DNA from 2 places in the Sporolactobacillus sp. KGMB 08714 genome. Region 2 is predicted to be linked to the other one. Evidence: riboswitches for the same ligand, from Rfam matches in the RefSeq annotation. Region 2 holds a riboswitch; the other holds the start of a gene.
The links. A riboswitch is a leader RNA that binds a small molecule or an ion and turns the genes downstream of it on or off. The one in region 2 is predicted to bind magnesium.
Positions count from the first base shown of each region.

Region 1 (3,185 bases), on a different contig from region 2:
TCACTCCGGACTCCACAGCGTTTCCAAACCCGGAAAAAGATCAATGGAATGCTCCGGACATTTCAAGAATGCGATAAAATGCCAGAATGACCATGGCGATCAGATAAAAGCGCAGTGTCACCAGTGAAAACTTAACACTTCTCGTCATTTTCATTTTTCCAAGATTGTCAGGATTCAACTTTTTTTCCGGTTTATCAAATAAAGGGTGTACGACATAAAATTCCTTCTTATAGCCGTTTCCCATTTCTGTATTATGCATTGCCTGATTCATCATTTTCATTTTAATAACCTCCTTACTCTATTACCTATTCATTTAAGAAAACAGGCCGGGCAGCATAACCTGTACCGCCAGGATTGCCGAAAGAATGAATAAAATCGTAATAATCACCCAGTTGATCGCATTGTTCCACGGCTTGTTCGAAAATCTTTCCCCGAGCAGCTCCTTATCATTTAAAAGCAGCTGCAAGAATACGATCGCCGACGGAAGCATCAAACCGGCCAGCACCTGAACGCCGACAATAATCAGCTGCAAGGGTGCATTGGGAATTAAGACGATGCCGGCTGCAGAAGCAATGGCCCCGACAAAGAAGCAATAAAACTGCGGTGCTTCTCTAAACTTTTTGCGCAGCGTGTGTTCCCATCCGACGACTTCGCCGTAAGCCCATGAACTTGACAGAGAGATAGCCATTGTTCCGAGAACGGCCGCATTGCACATCAGCAAAAGGACGGCGTTCTTTCCGAAGCTTCCGAGCACAGGTCCGAGAACGCCGGCCATCTGCGCCGGATCCCGATAACCGATGCCCTTTTGAAAAAGTACATTTCCTATTAGCATCATGCTGCCGGCAATGATCACCGTGAACACGGCTCCGATCAGCGTATCGAGCCGTTCGAACGGCAGATCCTTAAACCGCAGTTTCTTATCCGCGATGCAGCTCTGCTGAAAAAATAATTGCCAGGGCGCCACCGTCGTCCCGATAATCGCAATAATCATAAAGACCAGATTGCCTGTCATCCCTCCGCCCGGCACGCCGGGAACCACCAGATCATGGGCCACACGGCCGAAAGCGGGATGCGACATAAAAGCCAGCAGAAGCCAGACGGCATCCAGCAGGCAAAGAACGATCGTTACCCGCTCCCATCTCAGATATCCGCCTGAAACAACCAGAAAAATCAGGCCGATCGCTGAGACAGGAACAGACAGATAGGGGGAAATGCCCATTTTGCTTAACGCCAGCGATATCGCCGCAAATTCGGTAATCAGTGTCAGAAAGTTAACCAGTTCCAGATCAAACAATGAAAACCTTCCCCACCATTTTCCGAAACGTTTATATATCATCGCCGCATGTCCTTCGCCCGTCGCGATCCCCAGTCTGACCACCATTTCCTGGCAAAAATACGTCACCGGAAGAAGAATGAGCAGTACCCAAAGCAATCTTGTGCCGTACTGTGCACCTGCCTGGGTATAGGTAGACACCGCTCCGGCATCATTATCCGCTTCCATCACGATAAGTCCCGGTCCGAATACCATTAGAAAGGTAAGCAGCCGTCCTGCTGCCGGACTTTTGACGACCCGTGCTTTAGTCAGTTTGTCTTCCGCTACATGAGTACCATTTTTCATCTCCGCTTCCATAATTGTTCACCTCGTTACTCATCTATCGCCATTACCAATCCGAACTTTTTGTCAGCAGAACAAGGGATGGTAATTGGCCATGGCACCACCAGTATAAGATTGTTTCAAAGACAGCTTATAATGACTACTACCGGGAACATCATCCATGCCAATCACCTCCTTAATATCAAAAAATCTCTCCACAACAAAGTGAAGAGATTTTCAAATCATCTAAAAGCATCGGAAAAACCGAATCCTCCCCACTCGTTGAGTTTTAGCACTGTAAAGCTTTGAGCATAAGCACCCGCATTTCTGCGCGTGTAGTCAGCTACATTAAGTAAAACCTTAGTCCGGTAATACCTGCTGACCCATTGGCGTCTCTCGACATTTTTGGGCAGTAGCGTGTATCTTTACAGTAGCCTCACCTAACAAGGATATGCAGTTGTCTTTTGAAAATAATTATTAATTAAGATTAAGTTTAATATATCTTATATCCATGATTTATACTATGCCACAAATCTAATTGTGTCAACCTTTTCCACAAAAAAGGTACAAAAATACATGGACCATTCAGCATTCGGATTTTGATAAATGATAAGTCAAAACGGCTGGAATACACTTTACGGGCTCAAGCAGTCCGGGCATTGACGGTTCAATGATCCATCGCATCCGGATCAGAGGCTTTTTTTACACAGGCCGGGTTAATTCAAAGATTTCCCCCAGTTTTGTATAGGAACTTCCCGCCAGCCGGCCGACAGGCTTTAAACCTTGAGGATCAATCCTTCCGTTTTTATATAAATCATCTCTGATATGGTAAAAAACGACACGGCCGATTAATAAGTCACACGAAGGATGAGGGGCCGTTCCACCGAGCGCGACGGCCCTTTCAAGGACACATTCCAGACGAATACTTGCTTCTTTTACCCCTTGAACGCCTATCTTGGTACTCTCGACGGGAGTTAACCCGGTAATGCTGACTTCACTTTCATCCGGCGGCAAGGATCGGGCCGTCTGATTGATTTGAGCGATATAGCGTTCATCGGATATATGCACAACAAATGCTTTCATTGCGATCGCATTTCTCGCTGTATCTTTCATGTTCCCATTTACACGCTGAACGGAAACCGCAACCATCGGCGGTTCGTCGGTCACAATATTAAAAAAGCTGAAAGGGGCGGCGTTCAGCACCCCTTCCGGCGATTTCGTGGTCACAAAAGCGACCGGTCTCGGAATAATGCTGCCCGTTAAAAACTTATAGTTGTCCCGTTCGGATAAGGCGGACGGATCCAGTCCGATCATGATTGATTCCTCCCTTTTTTATAAACGGGGCTTCCCCTTTTATAATGAAGTTTCTCCTAAAGTGGATAACATCTTTATTTAAAAAATCCCTTACCGAGAACGGATGATAGTGCGCAGCAGTATCTGGCTTTAAATAAACCGGATGAACTTTTTTTGTCATGCCGACTCAACGCAGGCCAACATGAATTTGGACTCAGCTGTTTAATTCGGTGATTCGGAGCGATATTTTGACGTTTCGGTGCATCTAGAGCCGGATTCGGTGCGGCTTTCTCCCGGT
Region 1 is NZ_JAUUBW010000001.1:178,751-181,935, reverse strand. It holds gene Q6A92_RS00855 (hypothetical protein) at 41-280, opposite strand; gene Q6A92_RS00850 (Nramp family divalent metal transporter) at 314-1,630, opposite strand; M-box (ykoK) riboswitch at 1,862-2,049, opposite strand; gene Q6A92_RS00845 (flavin reductase family protein) at 2,297-2,908, opposite strand.
Region 1: it holds a riboswitch for magnesium, as region 2 does, so the genes downstream of both, Q6A92_RS00850 (Nramp family divalent metal transporter) here and Q6A92_RS06035 (ABC transporter permease) in region 2, are expected to answer to the same signal.

Region 2 (3,185 bases):
TATAAATAATCTTGGATTTGGGGTCATTGCTCAGAAGATATTCGGTGAAATTCCTTAGTCCTCCGTAAAACGTCGTCCGGCTTCTCACCTTAAAACTGCCGAGCGGAACGTCATGGCGGAAGTCGTTGATACTGACCAGAACAAGAATGACATCGGGATGCTTGCCGTCTTTGTTGATCCAGCTCTCCCGCTCCTGAAAAGAATCTTTACGGGTGCTTCTTACGGCTACGGCGGAACCGCTGACGCCGTAGTTGTAAACTCTGGATACGCCGATCTCCTCCGGGAGATACGTTGTCCATGAATATTTTGTCGTTCCTCGATCCGTGTCGGCTTCGGCTCCCCGGGTCATGCTGTCGCCAAAAGCTGCAAGAGAATCTCCTTTAAATGAATCGTCTTGCGCAAAATCATGATCATTGATAAACCCTGTTTGTCCGTCGACAGTTACTTTATCCCAGCTGACGCTGAAGCTTTGCCCGTAGATGATATCGTTTTGCGTTAATGCCTTGATCGTCGTTCGGTCACTGCCGGAAATATCGGCATACACATCGGAGTCCGGCTTCAGCGCCCGGTACTGATGGCTTTTCGGGGGAACGGCGAAATCAAAATCGTCTCTGGATACATAGCCTGTATATTCCTTCCCGTCGATGCGGATAAATGTTTTGTACCAGTTTTTATCCATTTTATGGACAATGAATGATTTGATCCCTTTGATTGTTTTGTATATAGAATCTTTTTCCCCAGAGGGGTACGGCGTTGTATAAATGTTTGTTGTTTTACCGATGCTGTAAACTTTTTGAGGAGCACCGGTCTTATCCTTCAGAACGTCGTGACTGCCGACATAGCCGTACCGGCCGTCGATTTTTTTCACCGTTCTGTCCCAGTCGGCATTCATCGGAGCCGCTTCAAGCGTCTGTCCGCCGTCTATTTTTTCGAGAACTCTGCCTCCGTTCTGCGTTTGCGGATTGCTGTACACGTTAACGGTTTTCCTGTCGGCAAAGATCTGCAGATCGTCTGCTCCGGCCCTGCTCTTTATAAATATATGGGCCACTGCAAGCACAAGTATCGCGGTTAGAATGACAAAAAGCGTTTTTTTGAAAAGCATGATGTTTTTCCCCTGTCTGATTCTCATTTAATCTGCTGAGTTCTCTGTTTTTCCGTCATCATACAATGTAAGCGGAATTAATTGTAGAAATATGTAAAAATTTTGCGATCATGCACAACCTGAGCTTTCTGCGAACCGCGCTTCCTCCTTTGGGTATTTTAAAACCTCCGTCGGGGATGGGGCGAAAGCTTGCTTTGTGAAATCAAGGGGAGAAATTTTTATGTGAGTGAATCGCCCTTGTTTGACCTGACGGGTTAAATGCAGCGGCGTCCGTTTCCGGGTCGGCGCGGTTCTTAGTGACAGCACCATGAAATATAAGTGTTGACAATCCATAGGTTCAGGAGTATTTTTGTGGTTAGATGAATAGCCCTCGTTAGGTGAGGCTCCTATACGAACAAAGGCCACTGCCCGGAAAGATCGAAAGATGCCAATGGGTAGAACAGGAATTGCCGGACTAAGGCTTTTCTTAAGGTGGCTAAGGATAACCTTTACGTTGTATAGTGCTAAAACTGGACCAGGGGGAACCGGTTAATTGTGCCTTGACTTCATGCCCCCGGGGATCCGTCCTGTGGGGCTTTTTATATTTATTTGATAAGGGGGGAAACTGGAATGGACGGTGGCAGTAGTCGATTATGCGTTTTTTTAAACGGTATATCTCTCTTCACTTTTGAGGAAAGAATAATGAGTGCGGTGCTGAAAAATAAGCACGCTGCCGCTCCGGCAGGAAACGTTGTATTCCTTCAAGGAGACAAAGACTGTCCGTTTCCGGTTATTCCCACGGACTGTCGCGTCACCGATTTCACCTATTAGAAGCAGTCTTTTATGCGGCAAATGATGAACAAAGAAGGAAATTGGAACTCTCCCTGTCTGACAGCGGAGAGTTTTTGTTTTTAATTTACAGGAAAGGGAGGACACCGATGCGATGGAACCTTTTTGATAGTGCCGATAAAAAAATTCGATTCGGCTGGGCCGATCTGCTGGTCATTTTTCTGTTATTATCTCTTCTTTATTTATTAACAAAACTGGGGTCGGGTATGCATGCCCCTTTTTCTCCGAAGCAGCAGACGGCCTTAAATCTTGATCCTGTGTGGCTTCCTTATTATGCCGGCCGATCGCTGCTTCGCATGTTCATCGCTTTTGCGGCGTCCCTGATCTTTACTTTTATTTACGGACGCGTTGCGGCATATAACCGGACAGCGGAAAAAATTATGATACCGGCGATCGATATTCTGCAGTCCGTGCCCGTCCTCGGCTTTCTGTCGGCAACCGTACTGGCTTTCATGGCCCTTTTCCCCGGCAGCCTGCTCGGTGTGGAGTGCGCGTCGATTTTCGCCATCTTCACGGGCCAGGTGTGGAATATGACGTTCAGCTTCTACCACTCGCTGACGACGATCCCCCGCGACCTGAATGAGGCGGCCAAAATGAACCGGCTGAACAGCTGGCAGCGGTTCGGCAAGCTGGAAGTGCCGTTTTCCATGATCGGGCTGGTCTGGAACAGCATGATGTCTTTCGGCGGCGGCTGGTTCTTCCTGGCGGCCAGCGAGTCGATCAGCGTTTTGAATCAGAACATCCATCTGCCGGGAATCGGCTCCTACATGGCCCAGGCGACCGCGGAGGGAAATATCAAAGACATTGTTTACGCGATTATCACGATGATTGTGGTCGTCATTGCCGTGGATCAGTTATTCTGGCGCCCGATCATTGCCTGGAGCCAGAAATTTAAAAATGAGCAGACGGAAGCAAAGGAAGTTCCGTCTTCCTGGGTTTACGACATTCTCAAAAGGGCGCGATTTGTCCATTGGATCAATCAGAATATCCGGAGATTTTTTCACGATCTGCTCGTTTACGTTTCTTCAAAAGGATCCGGAATCAGTCTTCCCGAATCAATGCGGCGGATCAGAAGCCTTCTGAAGTGGCTGATTCTGATTCTGGTGGCGGTGTTTGCTCTGCGTTACATGTACGCGGGTGTTCTGGAAATCGCCAGGCTCAGCTGGGGGGAACTGATCCATGCCGTCATCCTCGGATTGCTGACGGCCCTGCGCGTGTTTGTTTCAACGCTTCTGGCAGTTATCTGGACACTGCC
Region 2 is NZ_JAUUBW010000011.1:74,810-77,994, forward strand. It holds gene Q6A92_RS06030 (SGNH/GDSL hydrolase family protein) at 1-1,102, opposite strand, end outside; M-box (ykoK) riboswitch at 1,465-1,631, shown strand; gene Q6A92_RS06035 (ABC transporter permease) at 2,020-3,185, shown strand, end outside.